Regions from separate parts of the uncultured Paenibacillus sp. genome, predicted to be linked through region 1. Evidence: riboswitches for the same ligand, from Rfam matches in the RefSeq annotation. Region 1 holds a riboswitch; each other region holds the start of a gene.
What was found. A riboswitch is a leader RNA that binds a small molecule or an ion and turns the genes downstream of it on or off. The one in region 1 is predicted to bind cyclic di-GMP.
Positions count from the first base shown of each region.

Region 2: it holds a riboswitch for cyclic di-GMP, as region 1 does, so the genes downstream of both, RWM61_RS02005 (hypothetical protein) here and RWM61_RS02905 (chemotaxis protein CheX) in region 1, are expected to answer to the same signal.
Region 3: it holds a riboswitch for cyclic di-GMP, as region 1 does, so the genes downstream of both, RWM61_RS17780 (EAL domain-containing protein) here and RWM61_RS02905 (chemotaxis protein CheX) in region 1, are expected to answer to the same signal.
Region 4: it holds a riboswitch for cyclic di-GMP, as region 1 does, so the genes downstream of both, RWM61_RS05695 (EAL domain-containing protein) here and RWM61_RS02905 (chemotaxis protein CheX) in region 1, are expected to answer to the same signal.

Region 1 is NZ_CAUPYC010000005.1:16,477-20,568, forward strand. It holds gene RWM61_RS02890 (DUF420 domain-containing protein) at 1-119, shown strand, start outside; gene ytxJ (bacillithiol system redox-active protein YtxJ) at 204-545, shown strand; gene RWM61_RS02900 (hypothetical protein) at 611-1,066, opposite strand; gene RWM61_RS02905 (chemotaxis protein CheX) at 1,102-1,551, opposite strand; cyclic di-GMP riboswitch class I at 1,641-1,724, opposite strand; gene ggt (gamma-glutamyltransferase) at 2,016-3,602, shown strand; gene RWM61_RS02915 (chromate transporter) at 3,627-4,092, shown strand, end outside.
Region 2 is NZ_CAUPYC010000003.1:100,982-105,073, forward strand. It holds gene RWM61_RS01995 (AAA family ATPase) at 1-1,664, shown strand, start outside; gene RWM61_RS02000 (hotdog fold thioesterase) at 1,950-2,339, shown strand; gene RWM61_RS02005 (hypothetical protein) at 2,458-2,682, opposite strand; cyclic di-GMP riboswitch class I at 2,766-2,849, opposite strand; gene RWM61_RS02010 (DUF6953 family protein) at 2,936-3,172, opposite strand; gene RWM61_RS02015 (TIGR02679 domain-containing protein) at 3,261-4,092, opposite strand, start outside.
Region 3 is NZ_CAUPYC010000077.1:3,560-7,651, reverse strand. It holds gene RWM61_RS17790 (Ger(x)C family spore germination protein) at 1-193, opposite strand, end outside; gene RWM61_RS17785 (spore germination protein) at 190-1,797, opposite strand; cyclic di-GMP riboswitch class I at 2,058-2,141, shown strand; gene RWM61_RS17780 (EAL domain-containing protein) at 2,219-2,947, shown strand; gene RWM61_RS17775 (hypothetical protein) at 2,978-3,331, shown strand; gene RWM61_RS17770 (GGDEF domain-containing protein) at 3,328-4,092, shown strand, end outside.
Region 4 is NZ_CAUPYC010000010.1:31,666-35,757, reverse strand. It holds gene phnE (phosphonate ABC transporter, permease protein PhnE) at 1-48, opposite strand, end outside; gene phnD (phosphate/phosphite/phosphonate ABC transporter substrate-binding protein) at 55-996, opposite strand; cyclic di-GMP riboswitch class I at 1,191-1,277, shown strand; gene RWM61_RS05695 (EAL domain-containing protein) at 1,347-4,092, shown strand, end outside.

The DNA.
Region 1 (4,092 bases):
ACGGATTGGGCAACCGGATCGCCAAGCACCGCAAAATCGCGAAAGTGACGATGCCGATCTGGCTGTACGTCAGCTCCACAGGCGTTATCGTCTATCTGATGATCTCGCCATATTATTGAGCCGCGGATTTGAACCGGCGGCGAAAAAAGCCTACAATAACAAAGAAACCATTCGCACACCGGCGAAAAGGAGGCAGACGCTCAATGAAAACATGGACCGAAATTACGACGCTTGAGGAATGGGAGAAGCTCAAGGCCCAATCCACGGAGCGCAGCCAGCTGATACTGAAGCACAGCACGCGTTGCCCGGTGAGCGCAAGCGCGCTGGAGGAATACGACAGCTACCTGGCCGGCAAGCCGAACGCCGATGCCGATTATTATCTGGTCAAGGTCATCGAAGCCCGTCCGGTATCCAATCAGATTGCGGAGGATCTGGGCGTGACGCATGCGTCACCGCAAATCATCCTGTTCAAGGACGGCAAGCCGGTATGGAACACTTCGCATTGGTCGGTGACACGCAAGCATATCACCGCGGTGTTGGACTAAAGGCCGAAATATACTTCCGCTAAAAAGGACGTTCGCCCATCCGGCGAACGTCCTTTTTTAAAAATTCATGATGCGATTTCAGAAGACGAAGCGTTCAGGCGGTAAGGGTGGAGGGATCGCTCGACGATCAGGCTGAAACGTTCCCGGTCGATATCGGGAAGTAGGCGCTCGGCGTAAGTCCAAGCATTCTCCTCGATGCGAAGCGCGATCAAGCTGCGTTCTCGTCCGCTGCACACATCCATTCGGTCCGAAAGGTCCTGCAATTCCGTATCCTCGGCATGGCCGAGCTCATGCGCGAAAATAATCGCGACGCAGGCTGCGAGAAATTCGTGGGAGCCGAACAGCTGCTGGCATTGCTCCGCGATGGACTCCGTATACAAGGTTACCGTATGGTTCTTCATATGATATTTCCCTCCGACCAATCTGCCGCCGGGAAACCGCCGCTCGAGAACAACCTTCACGCGGCTGTGAGAGCGGGCCAACAGCTCCCTTACGATTATCGACGTCGATTCGTTCGTCAAACCATTCACCCGAGTATGTTTATTTGTAAATCGGTTCAAGCGATCATGAAAATATCAAAGTCGCCGATATCGTTCAAAGAAAGAGGAATCGTAATCGCCTTGCACTCCGCGTAGCAATGATCGTCGCTCATAATGTTCGGCGGGGTGATGTCCACGACGATGCCTTCATTATAGAGCATCGTGCTGGCGTTGCCGCTGATCATGTTGCCGAGCTCCGAGATCGCGCTGCGGCACATATCGTCCAATTCCGCAACGGGGTAACCGCCCATCATGGAGGAAACGATCTTCAAGGCGACATCCTGCGGGAAGCAGAAAATGACTTCGCCCTGGAATGCGCCGACAATGCCGATCTTCAGCATCAGCAGATCGCTTCTGCCCTGCAGCGTCTTGAGCACGAGCTGTCCGATCGAGGGCTTGACCTGCATCATGGCCTCGATGACATGAATCGAAGAGGTGAGGAACGGATTGATGTACTGCGCGTTCATACGGTGCCCCCTATTTGGAGTAGATTAAAAAGAAATCCGCCCCCGAAATTCCGGAAGCGGTCTTCGACCGTCGCATCAGCGTCCGCAATTTCGGAAACCCAGCCGCCTTGGGATAGTCCTGTAGGCCTGTGGCTTTGCGTCCCTGTCTTTCAACAGGTTTGCCCTTTCGTTTTGCTAGGGAAAGACGTAGCGCAAACGATCTAGATCGAAAGAACTAGTCGAATAAAAGCGCTAATTACCTATATATTACCACATTAACGGGCGAAGGGCTATAACTTTTTCCAACGATGTCGAACGAACGGCGGTTTTTGTCGGCTGTCATGTCACCGCTTCCACTCCGGCCGCCCGTGCATGGCGACCAATATCGTTTGCGGATGACAGCGAAAGTGACAAAACCGGCCGATACGCGTTGCGGGGCGCCGAGAGCCGGCCATACAATGGGGGCACGACAAAGGAGGCCTGTTATGCTGAACATTATGCCGAAGGTGCATCACGCCATGGTGACGGCGCCTCATTATTTGGCCACGGCGGTCGGCAGCCGGATTATGCAGCAGGGGGGCAACTCGTTTGACGCCTCCGTCGCGGTCAGCGCCGCTTTGGCGGTCGTCTATCCGCATATGACCGGTCTGGGCGGCGACGCTTTTTTTATGGTTTACAAGGCCGGCAGCGGCAAAGTGGAAGGTTATAACGGCAGCGGGCGCTCGGGCGTCCACGCGGTTTGCGAACGTTACGCGGGCAAAGAAGTGATTCCGTTTCGCGGCGCGGACAGCGCGATTACGGTGCCGGGTATGGTCGATGCCTGGTGGAGCGTTTGGACCCGCTACGGCAGCCTTCCGTGGGAGCAACTGCTGGAGCCGGCGGCCCGCTACGCGGAAGACGGTTTCCCCGTTTCGCGCAACCTGGCGGAATGGATCGTCAAGGATAAACGTTTATTGGAAGCGAGCGAACCGCTGAAACGGCTCTATCAATCCGGAGGACAATGGCTGACGGAGGGCGACCGTCTGGAGCAGGCCGAACTGGCCGCCACTCTTCGGGCTCTGCAGCGGGGCGGGCGCGAAGCGTTCTATGAAGGGGAGGTGATGAAGCGGTTAACTGCGGGAATCGCCGCGGAAGGCGGGCTGCTGACGGAGGACGATTTCCGCTTGCATGCCGGCGAGTGGGTCGTTCCCCTGAACACTTCCTACAGAGGCTGGGACGTGCATCAGATGCCTCCCAATTCCCAGGGATTTTCGCTGCTAATGATGCTGAATATGCTGGAAAATACCGAGCTTACGGCGTATCCCCGGAACTCGGCCGGGTTTTATCATCTGATGGCCGAGGTGGTGAAGCGGTCGTTCCGCGACAGGGATGCGTATCTGACGGACCCTGCTTTTCGGCACATTCCGCTGCACAAGCTGCTGTCCAAATCTTACGCCGCTTCGCTGTGGGCCGACATTGCACAGGCTCCGCCGGCTGCGGCCCCTTACCTGTCGCAGGAGATGGGGCAGGATACGGCGTACGCCGCCGCCGTCGACGAGGAGGGAAACGCGGTTTCCTTCATTCAAAGCCTGTATTTCGACTTCGGATCCGGCTGGATGCCGGGCGGAACGGGAATCGTGATGCAGAACAGGGGCTCGTTCTTCTCGCTGGACCCGCTTCAGCCGAACGTGCTGGAGCCGCGCAAGCGCTGCTTTCACACGCTGATGCCCGGCATGGTTACGCGGGATGGCAAGCCGTACCTGCTTCTCGGCACGCAGGGAGGCGAAGGCCAGCCGCAAACGACGCTTTCGGTCCTGACCGGCGTCCTCGATTACGGACTGTCGATCCAGGAGGCGATCGCGCTTCCAAGGTGGGTATACGGCCGGACGTGGGGCGATTCCGGGGACACGCTGAAGGTGGAAAAAAGATGCGGCGACGGCGTGCTGTCGGAGCTCCGCGCGAACGGACACCGCGTGGAGGCGGTCCGCGGCTGGGACGGCATTATGGGGCAGGCGCAGGGCATTATGATCGACCGCGGTGTGATAAGCGGGGCGGCGGATCCCCGCGGCGACGGCTGCGCGATCGGCTGGTAGCGGGAAGAAAGGCGGCGTACGGTTATGCTGGTTTTACTATGGAAGCTGTTTATCGCATTCGGGACGGCCACGATGCTCGGTTACGGCGGCGGTCCCGCAATCATTCCGCTTTACGAGAATCAGGTGGTGGAACGGTACGGATGGATGGGCACGGATGAATTCGGCAAGGCGCTGGCGTTCGGCAACGCGCTGCCGGGCCCGATCGCGACGAAGCTTGCCGCATACATCGGTTTTAAAATCGCCGGCTGGGCGGGCGCGGCGGCGGCGCTGGCCGCCGTCGTGCTGCCGACGGCAGTCGTCATGGTCGCCTTGGCCGGCGTCATGATGAAGCTGTCCGGCAATCCGGTGATCAAAGGCATGATTCGCGGCATACAGCCGGTTATTTTCGTCATGATGGCGATGCTGGCCTACGATTTCGCGAAATATGCGATTCAACCGGCGGCAGGACCGATGCCGTATCTGCCGCTGCTGATCGCGGCTTCCTTCTTCA
Region 2 (4,092 bases), on a different contig from region 1:
CCGTACGCAGTTTGGAGCACCTGAAGCGCAACCCTTACCGGCTCGCGGAGATCCCTTCCATCCCGTTCCGGGTTTGCGAGGTGCTGGGCAGAACTCTGGGCCTGTCGTCCTCTTCGGCGGAACGGATCGAGGGCGCCGTTCAATATGTATACACTCAATATTTGAATGGCGGGGATAGTTATTTACGAATAGGCGAGCTGGAAAACCGCGCCTACCGGTTATTGGGGGGGCAAATTCCGTTGCCCGCCATCCGGCGGCAAATCGAACGCTTTATGGCGTCGGAATCCGACCGGATCGTACGCACGCACGATGGATTGGTGTTTGACCGAAACCTGTTTTTTTCGGAAATTCAGATCGCCCGGCGTCTGGTTGACCTGACCGAGGAACGAGATCCTGCCGGCCTCACGGCGGAGGCCACGGCTGCCATTCTGGAACGACTGACGAAGCAAGGCGTACTGCCGGAGCTGAACGAGGAGCAGCGCAGCGGCCTGATCGCCTTCTGGCGGCATCCGGTGCTGCTTGTGGCCGGGAAAGCGGGCACGGGCAAAACGGCCTGGATTTCCTTTCTGATCGCCATGCTGCAAGCCGTACGGCCGGATATCCGCTTCAAACTCGCCGCCCCGACCGGCAAAGCGGCACGCAGAATCAGCCAGGTGACGGGTTTTCCGGCTCAAACCATCCATGCCCTGCTCGGCAGGGGCATCGGCAAAAACAGCCGGATCCTCTATCACTACAAGCGCAAGCCGCTGCAGACCGATGTGCTTATCGTGGACGAGGCAAGCATGGTGAACGAATATTTATGGCGCGATTTGCTTTGGGCGGTGCGCGACGGAACAAGACTGATCTTTGTGGGCGATCCGAATCAGTTGGAACCGATCGGGCCCGGCAACCCGTTCGCGGATATGCTCCGTTTCGGCTTTCCCGCCGTCCGGCTGAGCCGCAATTACCGCAACGACTCCGCCATCCTGGCGCTGGCGGACGCCGTCTTGTCGGGAGAAGCGGACGAATCGCTGCTGCAGGGCAAAGGCATCGCGTTCATTCCTTGCACAAGTGCCGAACAGGCCTTGCCGCTGCTGCGAAAAGCCTATGCGGACCGCGACGGCGACTGTCCGATCGTTACGATGTATAGGGAGGAATCCGCAGTCGGCGTGGAGAAGCTGAATGCGTGGATGAAGCGGCAGGTCAATCCTTCCCGCGGATCGTGCGGTACCGCGACGTTCGATATCGGAGACCCTGTCATGCAAATCGTCAACACCGGCATTGCGGATAACGGGGACATGGGGCGGATCGAGGCGGTGCATCGGCAGAAGGGTGTGCAAATCGCGTTCGAGAGCGGACTCGAGGCGTTTTATTCCCCGGACGAATTGAGTGATTTCATCGAGCTGGCGTACGCGATTACAACCGCCAAAACCCAAGGCAGCCAATACGAAGGCGTCGTTATTCCTATTCTGGATATCCGGCACGAGCTTTCCCACCGCCATTCGATGTGGTACCGGAATTCGTTGTATACGGCCGTGACCCGCGCCAAAAAAGAGCTGGCCATCATCGGCGACATACAGGAATTCATCGCCGCCGCCGAACGATCCGGACGATCGCGCCGCACCCGGTTGTTAAGACGGCTCGAAGCTTATTTGGGGGAGCGCTTCATCCCCCGGCAGCCCTGAATCAAGGGATGACCTACAATTGAAACTCGAGAACGTGCCGATTGAGCTTGTATAACCCACGAATCCCTGTAAGGGATACCGGGGGCCGGGCATGTCGGGCTTCCCGCCCGCCCCCCCTTGCCGATGCATGCCGTTTGCTCTTTGCCATAAGGTGTATTTTTTCCCATCATCCTTGATATAATCGAAGCAAACATCTCTCAGGGGGTTATCGCATTGGCGGAAGTGATCGTCTCGGAAAAGCTGTTGGCGTTATCCGGATTGGACCGGGACGCCTTTATCAGGCAAATGACGGAGCGCAGGCAAGGCACCGCCATGGAAGCACTGGACATCGAATATGTGGAGCTCGATCCGGACCGCGTCGTCATGACGATGCCGGTCGGACCGAAAACCCGGCAGCCGGCGGGATTGCTGCATGGCGGCGCATCCGTCTTATTGGCTGAAACGGCAGCCTCCATCGCGGCTGCGTTGAACATCGACTTGCGGCAATATGCGGCCGTCGGACTCGAAATTAACGCGAACCACTTGCGCAGCAAGCGGGACGGCCTCGTTACCGCTGTCGCAACCCCGCTGCACAAGGGAAGAACGACGATGGTGTGGGATGTAAAAATTTCCGGCGAAGACGGGAAGCTGGTCTGCGTGTCCCGCTGTACGGTAGCGATCGTCGAGCAGCGTTAACCGGAATCAGCGCTTTGTTTCTCATGCAAGTCCCTACTCTCTATCCAGCAGGCGGCATAATCGAAGCTTTCGCACAAAAGCCGGCCTTAACCGGCCGGCTTCCCTGTCGGGATTATCCTTAATTCAATCTCGATATAATGCCGTCTTTGATAAATTGCTGAATCGTCTTGATCGGGATGTCGGTCTTCTGATAGGCTTCCATCAAGCTGGGTCTGGGATGCGTCTTGATATAATCTTTGACTTTCTCAATATCCAAGCTGTACTTTTCCAAACAATCGCCACAGAACATCGACCTGCTGTTCAGCATGACCTGACCGCAGCTCGTGCAATTGGAAAGCGCCATCCTCTCACCTCTCCCTGTACGGGATCTCACTTCCAAACAAGCAAGAAGCTTATCCATGTTGCGCATAGATAAGCTTCGCCTCTATTTGCAACTGGCTGGCATAGTTGAAACCCTTAGCCCCTCTAGCTTTGCGCCATCATTTTTCAATGATTTTGCCCTGATATGAAGTTGAGCGAACGATCACATACTCCCTTCATTATAGCAATATACGCTCATTTGACAAGCATCGACACGATCGCCGTTAAAATCAAACTCAGGTCCAGCCCCAGAAGAAGCCGTCGCGATCCCACGCGATTTTCCCGCCATGCAGCTTTCGGAACGCCTTTATCACGTCCTTCGACAGCGACTGGTTGCCTCTCTCATTCACGAACACAAAAGCTTCACCGAAATGCGACCGCACATATTCGATCGCATCGCTTTGACGGAGGATGCCTCTGAATCTGATTTCCTCCACCATCCACTCCGCAACCTGCTGCGCTGTCGGTTCCAAGGCGCACCCCTCCTTCATTTTTTGTGTCGATCATTTCGCCTCGCACCATCGTTTTTTCGCTTGCCGGGAACGCAGGTGCCTAACGACCTTAAAAGGACGGGTGCCGCCCTTCCAACGCGTTCAGCCAGTCCGCTCCCAGCATAGAAACGATTTGTTCCTGAAACAATTTATACCCGCTCTTAACCATGTCGTCTGCCAGCCGGGCGTCCCATAATGCCTTGAATTTACCTAAACGCACCCGTTCCTCCCCGGTAAAAGAAAGCCTGCGCCCGTTTCCCTCAACCCCATGCGCATACGTTCCCGCGCCGAAACGCCACTCCGTAAATCGTTCGCGGTAACGGGCTGCCAGCACATTGCCTATTTCCAGGCCTTTAATGTCAAAATCACCGGAGTAAAAGAGCCGCCCCGACCACCGGCCCTGCTCGATGAACCGGTCGATCAACCGCAAGGCGGCGGCGCTCGCCGGCCCGCTTGTACAGAGGAGGAGCGGGCGATGCGCGCCGGAGGAAAGCTCCGTTCCCGCACGCATACCCGCCTCCGCCAAATCCACCAACGTGGAGAAGACAGGCGGATTCTCAACCACATACACATCGGTAAACGGTTCAAACCGCTCGGCTGCCTCTACTTGTCTAAGCGTTAGAACTCCCGGCAGGACCGGGCGCTCCCCGTTCGGATCATAAAAGTGAACGATCGAGGAGATGTCGTCATCCGCGATCCCCGCCGTACGATAAATATCCCTTACGAGCAGACTGTCCAATCCTGCCGTCGCATCGGATACCGCGTTATAGAATGAACCTTCCACCGGCGAGTCTCCAACCTCGTTCCCGTGCACGCTTTCCTTCAGCGCTTGAAAGAACAGCCTTCCCGCGGGCCTGGTCCGGTCGAGCGCATGCGCATCCCCAGACACTTGAGCCGCGAGC
Region 3 (4,092 bases), on a different contig from region 1:
CTAATCCGGTCGCCACCGTACCTGGATTCACAATTTGCAAAGATATGCGATATTCATTTTTGTTCGGCGCTTTATCTACCCCCATTGCCGTGACAATCGACATCGTTCTCAGCTCCCTGCTGTCCCAGCATCCTGTCAACAGCAAGCACGCCACAGAAAGCAAACCGATTCCGATCATCCATTTCGCTTTCAATTCGCATCCCCCTTGTTCTTGCTTCCCTTTTCCATGGGAGGAGAAGGCTGTTGATTTCGCTCCATCCGAGACATTTTATTTTGGTTGATCAGACGCGGGCGGGTAAGGAGTGACGATAATGGCAGACGCAGCACGGTATCCTTCAGATCGGCAGGAATAAACGGGGCAAGAGGAGCCATATAAGGCATTCCGAAAGAACGCAAGCCGCATAAATGGGCTATTATTATAATGTTGATGATCGCAATCCCGTAAAAACCGAAAGTGGCGGCAAAAATCATGATCACAAACCGGAGCAAACGGATCGTAATCGCCATGTTGAAGGCCGGGGTGGCAAAGCTGGCAATCCCCGTAATCGCGACTACGATCACCATCGCCGGAGATACGATCCCGGCTTGTACCGCCGCCTGCCCCAAAACCAGCGCGCCTACGATCGATACCGCTTGGCCGATCGCCCGCGGCATGCGAACGCCGGCCTCGCGCAAAATCTCAAAACTGACCTCCATCATCATGGCTTCTACTATTGCGGGGAAAGGAACGGCATCCCGCTGCGCCGCCAGACTGATCAAAAGAGGAGTCGGTATCATTTCCTGATGGAACGTAATGGCGGCGACATAGACGGAAGGTCCCAATAAAGAAATAAAAAAAGTGACATACCTTAACAATCGAATGGCCGTTCCGATATCGTAACGTTGATAGTAATCTTCGGCGGATTGAAAATACATAAAAAATGTGGTGGGCGCGAGGAGGGCAAACGGTGTTCCGTCCACCAAAATGGCGATTCGGCCTTCCAGCAAATTTGCGGCGACCGTATCCGGCCGCTCGGTATTGTAAACGGTGGGAAACAGGGTGAATGTTTCATCTTGAATCAACTCTTCGATATAACCGGATTCCAGGATGCCGTCAATTTTAATGTCGTTCAGCCGTTTCTTTACCTCTTGAACCAGTTTATCGTTGGCGATCCCTTTGACATACATGACAGCAACGTCCGTCTGTGTCACATTGCCGATTTTCATGGTCTCCAACCATAGATTAGAACTTTTAATTCGGCGGCGGATAAGGGAAATATTTGTCCCGATGGACTCCGTGAAACCGTCCTTGGGTCCGCGAATGACCACTTGGGATGACGGTTCCTCAACACCCCTGGTTTCTCCCCCTTTGGTGCCGCCGCTGATCGCTTCCGCCCAACCGTCCATCAGGATGACCGTATCTCCGGACAAAATGTTTGAAAGGAGACCGTTCCAATCCTTGACTACCTTCACTTCTCCGATGGACAAAGCATTGTCTTTAATCAAATCAAATACATTCTGATCCGATACCATACTTTTGAATGTCTCCTCGGCGGTATCGATCATCAAGGAACGCATGACAAAATCACCGACCATCTTCTTGTCGGCCAACCCGTCGGTATAAACGGCGGCAACCTGCACCTGCGAGCTTCCGAGCTTGAATTCACGGATAATGACATCAGGGCTGTTTCCAACCTCCTGCCTGATTTGATGAAGGTTGTCTTTTAACTCCCGATGAAGGGGGAACGTGCTTGTATCCGATATCGTTTGTTCTTTTTTTCTTCGCCTTAATCTGCGCAGTCGGTTCCAAAAGGACATGTTTTTCCCTCCTTACCATGTATTAGTTATTCGCTGTCGGATTTGCTTTTATTCTTGTGAGTCTCGGAGGGTGCCGGAATTCATTCCATCGATTGAATGGTCGGGACGCAATAGAATGGTTTCATAACTTTGCCCAATAAAAAAAATCTTCTTGGGAGGGATTAGGTGAAATTTGTCGAATAAATAGGAATATAGACGCATAACGTCGAAATGAAACGGTTCCCTAATCTTTTTATTCATAGGTCTTCGGACGGACAACGATGCGAAAAAGGCAAACCTGCCGAAAGGCTGGGGCGCAAAACTTCAGGCCTAAGGATTCCATCTACGGCAGCTGGGTCACCGAAATTGTTGCTTAGGAGCTACTCCTTTGTTTCGGGGTAGCTCTTTCATTTGATAAACCTATAAAAGGAAGGATTAGTCGATGGAAAACATTGCGGATCTCATTGAACACAATCACTTTTACCATGTATTTCAGCCACTTTGTCGACTTCCCGAACAAAACAAGTTCGGATACGAAGCATTAATTCGCAGTAAAACGGGCATAAGCCCGGATGCCTTATTTCAAGGAGCTCTTAGCCAGAATCGGTTGCTGCAATTGGATATGTGGTCCATTGACTGTGCGGTTTCCAGTTTCTTTTCTTCGCCGGTCATACAGGAGGGGGACGAATTATTGTTCGTCAATCTTTTTCCCTCCACCATCGTTGCCGACACTTTTCCTTCGTTTGTGGACAACTTAGAGCGACGGTTTCTTCTTTTTCGTCATCGCATTGTGCTTGAAATTAACGAATCCATCATAGAAGGACAAATTTGGAATGACCCCTTGTTCATTCAAAGAATCGGGGAACTCCGGGATGCAGGTTTTTTGATTGCCCTGGATGACGTGGGCGACGGGACGACCACGTTTCGGAAAATCGTCGAAATATCGCCGGATTTCATAAAGATAGACCGATTTTTTTCCACTGGGCTGTCCATTTGCAAGAAAAAGCAAAAGGTGATCCGGCTGTTCGTCGATTACTGCCGGGATGATTCCAGCCTCATTTTAGAAGGAATCGAACGAGAAGAGGATCTCGCTCATGCCTCGTTATTGGGCGTAACGATCGGGCAGGGCTATTTTTTGGGGAAACCCGACCGGCTGGAGGAGCACAAGTAACCATAATGAAACCTGGAGGAATGAGGTAAGATGGGTGATCAAAACGTGTATTCACGAAAAGCAACGCTTTCGCTCAAAATCTCCGAATTTGAAGTACCGCCTATGCAGGACCTGTTAATTATCGGGAAAAAGGCGCCGATCGGTCCGGAAGCCGTAAAGCGGATGGCGGAGGCACTCTCCCCGGAGCAATTCACCCTGATCCGGATGGATCATCCAAGAATAGAAGCTGTTCTCATACGAAATTCACTTCTGCAGATGCTGGATCAACGACTTCTTATGAACATTGTCATGGAGGAGGCGGAGCGTTTGATCCACGACACCATGGTACTGCGTTCCGAACTGAAAATCGCGGTTTCCGTACAACGGGAGGTGGAATTGGGATGAAAGTGTCCGAGATCATGGCATCTTCCGTTTATACGGTTTCGTCGGACAAAAGCGTTTCCTACGCAGCGGAACGGATGAACGAATGGAAAGTCGGTTCGTTAATCGTCGTGGACCATGGAACGGTCATGGGCATTATCACGTCCCGCGATGTCCGTTCTTCCCATCCCAACCGCATTGTGGCGGATGCCATGACGCCGAACCCCATTTGCACTTCACCCGATCGATTCATATGGGATGCGTTGAATATCATGGATCGGCATGAAATCGAGCGAATTTTGATCATGGAAGAAGACAAGATGGTCGGTTTGGCGACACGGGAAGCGATTAAGATGAAAGTGTCCGAATTTATGGATCCGTTGACGGGTTTATACCGCGCGCCTTATATCCAGTATGCAGGGGAGGAGTTTCTGAAAAACCGGCAGCCTTTCCACCTGCTATTTATCGATTTGAATGATTTCGGTCAAATAAATAAGCGTTACGGCCATCCGTTCGGGGATGATGTGATCCGGGAATTTTCCAACAGGGCAGCAGCGGAAGTTGTCGAAGACCGTGATTTTCTGTGCAGGTATGCCGGCGATGAATTTGTCATGATCACGCTGGCGGATGAATCGGAAGTCGAACATTTCATCCGGTTGTTCTCTCAGCCGATCGTGATCAACAACATCTCCGTATCCGCGGCGGTAGGGCATGTGAATGGACATCGGGAACCGGACTTCTTTACGTTATCATTACGGGAGATTTTGAGCAGGGCCAGTTTATTG
Region 4 (4,092 bases), on a different contig from region 1:
CCACCAAAGCAGGACAACCACCGCCGCGGCGGCAAAAACTCTTTTCATCACAGGTTACGGCTTGGGCTTCAAACGCCCGTCCTCGATCGCCGCCTGCCGAATGGCCGCGTAATCCTCGTCGCTCGCTTCCGCAAACCCGCTGGCGCCGCCGAACGCGCCGAGAATGTCGGGATCGTCGATGCCCTTCATCGCTTCCCGTATGCTTGCGATATCTTCATCGGAGAAGGTGTTCACGACAGCCCACGGATATTGGAACAGCTCCTCCGATTGCCAGATCTTCTTGATCTTCTTGCCGTCCACCTTGCCCTGCTTCACCAGATTATTGTAATAGGCGCTGTCGATCGCTCCCACATCCTGCTGCCTGTTCTGGATCGCAAGCGCGGTAGCCGTATGGTCGCCCGTATACGTTACGCTTGCAAACTGATGCTCCTGCTGGGACTTGAACACGCCCGCTTTCTTGAGCGCGATGCCCGGGATCAGGCTGCCGGACGTCGAGTTGATGTCCCCAAAGGCGAACCGGACGTCGCCCGCATTCGCCACGACATCCTCGAGCGAGGCGTATGGGGAATCCGACGGAGCGATCAGATAGGAATAGTAGAACGGCTTCCCTTCGATAAGCTGCGTGACGATCGCGTTGACGCCGTACCGCTCATGCGCCTCCACATACGTCAGCGGTCCGAGATAGGCCATTTGCACCTTGCCGGCGCCCATCGCTTCCACGACGCCGTTGTAGTCCGGATACACCTCGGCCGTTACCTTCCTGCCGAGCTTCGCCGCCAATACGTCCGCCAGCTTGTCCGCGCCGGGCTTCATCTCATTGCCGCCCTGCGCGGGAATGACGCCGATCAGGATTTCCTCCTGCCCCTGCGCCGCATTCCCTGCCTGATTGTTCGCCGTACCCGATTCCCGCTTATCCGCGTTGCCGCAAGCCGTTGCGAGCAGGCCAGAGATCAGCAGACATGTTAATACCGAAAACGATTGTCTTTTTCGGAACATTCCGTTCTCTCCTCCCGTCAAAATGAATGATCCCATATAAGATCAGTACAATAATTGAGATTAACACAGTTTCGCCCGAAAAAAAAGAAAGCGCCGTCCGCCGTCCGCCCTGACCGTCCGTTAGGCGCTGCCGTCCCAACCAAAAAAAAGTTTTTGACAAATTACGACATATTCCGTTATGATTGTATGTAACTGAATACCTACGGCAAACTCGTCCGAAAGGCGGGGACGCAAAACCACAGGTCTTCCGCCGATTCGGCGATGACGGCTGGGCTGCACTTGAACAAACACTACCTTTCGGGTTGTGTTTTTTTTATGTGCCTAATCATTTATACATAGGCGGGATCGTAATGTTCAACCAAACCAAAGCGGCATCGGTCGCCTCCGTTTCGCGCTTGCTGCTGCTGCTTGCGCTGGCGGGTATCGGCAATGCGCTGAACGTGTCGCTGTTTTTCGGCGTGGATCTCATATTCGGCAGCATCTTCGTATTGTTGATTTTAAGATGGCACGGATTGAAATGGGGGGTAACGGCCTCCATCCTGGCCGGCGGCGTTACGGTCTTTTTGTGGAATCATCCGTACGGCATGGCGGCCCTTGTTCTGGAGACGGTATTCATCGGTGCTTTTTACCGGCGCAGGATCGGCGACAGCATTATTCTGGCGGCGCTGTATTGGCTCCTTGTCGGCGCGCCTTTGATCTGGCTGGGCTACCGTCTCGCGCTGCATATGAACACGACGGCTACGCTCACGGTCATCCTGAAGGACGCGGTGAACGGCATTTTCAATGCGTGGGCGGCCACCCTGCTGTATACCTTTTTGCCGGCTTCTGCGCGGCCGGCGGCGAACGCCAAAAAACCGACCCGCCATTTCTACGATATTCTGTTTCTCATCTTCACCGGGCTGATCATTTTCCCGCTGCTGGTCGTGACCGTCATGATCGGATGGCAGGAATATTATAAAACCGATCGGGAAATCCAGGCCGCGATCGAACGCCAATCCGAAATCATCCGCAATGAGATCGACGGTTGGCGAACGGCTCACCTGGCGGCTATCGAGCAATTGTCCGTATTGGCTTCCGAGGAGAATCCGAACGACCGGGACGCGCTGCAAAAGCTTACCGCCAATCCGGGGCAGATTTTTCCGGATTTTCGCAGCATTTATATCGCCGACGCCGCGGGAACGACCGTTGCTTTTTACCCGTTCAAGAACGCGGAAGGCCGGTCCAATCTGGGTTTGAATTTCGCCGACCGCCCTTACTTTCAGCGGGCGCAAGCGGGCCTGCGGCCCGTCATATCGGATGTTTTCGTCGGCAGGGTCGGCGTTTCCGAACCGATCGTGAACATTGCGGCTCCGATCGTCAAGGGCGGCCGGTTCCAAGGCATCGCGTCCGGGGCGTTGAATCTCGGCTACATCAAAGACAGAATCGAGAAATTCACCGATAACCGCCGCATGGACATTACGATCGTCGACCGCAACCGGAAGGTCATCGCAAGCACGCGGCGCGGCTTCGACGCCATGCGGATCTACGATTGGAAGCAAGGAGGGGATCCGGTTGCCCTGAAGAACGGTCTGTACCGTTGGTTCCCGGTAGATGAGCAAAACCCGATGACGCGCTGGGAAAAGTCGTCTTACGTCAAGCTCATCGGCTTAACGGGCGCCGGGGAGCGGGATTGGACGATCGTGGTCGAATCCCATGCGGCGCCCTACCGGGACGCCTTGTACGGCTCCTATATTAAAATACTGTCCGTTCTGCTGCTGTTCGGACTGGTGGCGACCGCCGCGGCTATCCTTCTCAGCCGGCTGATCATACGGCCGATTTCCCGTCTGGCGAATGCGACGACGGATTTGCCGGCCAAAATATCGGAAAACAAGCCCTTTGATTGGCCCGAAAGCTTTTTGCACGAAATCGCCGTCCTGACCGCCAACTTCAAGAACATGTCCGAAAAGCTCAAAACGATGTTCGGCGAGATCAGGCACCTTGCCTATTACGACAGCTTGACCGGCTTGCCCAACAGAGTATTGTTCAATCGGGAGTTGAACCTCGTCCTGGAACGGTCGGGCCGGCAGGAGCGGCAGGCGGCCGTCCTTTTTATCGATCTGGACCGGTTTAAAGTCGTGAACGACTCGCTGGGACACGGGCAGGGCGATTCGCTGCTGCAGCAGGCGGCCGTTCGGCTGCAAGGCTGCATCGAGGCGAACGACATTCTCTCCCGCATGGGCGGCGATGAATTCACGGCTGTACTGCCGCGAACGAACCGGGAGCAGACGGCCCTGACCGCGCAAAAAATGCTGGACGCCTTCAGTCTGCCGTTCGATCTGGACGGCCATGAAGTGTTCATTACGCCGAGCATCGGCATCAGCATGTATCCTGTCGACGGCGAGGATCACCAGGAGCTGATCAAGCGCGCCGACCAGGCCATGTACGCCGCCAAAGAGAAGGGCAAAAACATGTACCGCTTCTACATGGCGGAAATGTCCGAGTCGACCGCGAGCAAAATGGTTCTGGAAACGATGCTGCATAAAGCGTTGGAAAACGGCGAATTCGAGCTTCACTACCAGCCGAAGATCAATGCGGGAACATGGGCTTTCAGCGGGCTGGAAACGCTCATTCGCTGGAAGCATCCGCAGCGGGGGTGGATTTCCCCCGGAGAGTTTATACCGGCAGCCGAAGAAACGGGCTTGATCTGTCCGATCGGCGAGTGGGTATTGCGTAAGGCTTGCGCCCAAAACAAAGCCTGGCAGAATGCCGGTCACCCGGCCTTTGCCGTGTCCGTGAACATATCCGTGCGGCAGCTTCGGGAACAAAACCTCGTCGAGCTCGTCCCGCAAATCCTGAAGGAAAGCGGACTGGAACCGCAATTCCTGGAGCTGGAGATTACCGAAAATCTCAGCATGCATAATATGGAGTTTGTATGGAACATTCTCCACAAGCTAAGGAAGCTGGGCATCAAAATCGCGATGGACGACTTCGGCACAGGCTATTCTTCGCTGAGCTATTTAAAGAAGTTTCCGATCGATCACCTGAAAATCGACCAGTCGTTCATCCGGGATATTCAATCCGAGGAGGACCTGCCGATCGTTCGGGCGATTATTTCCA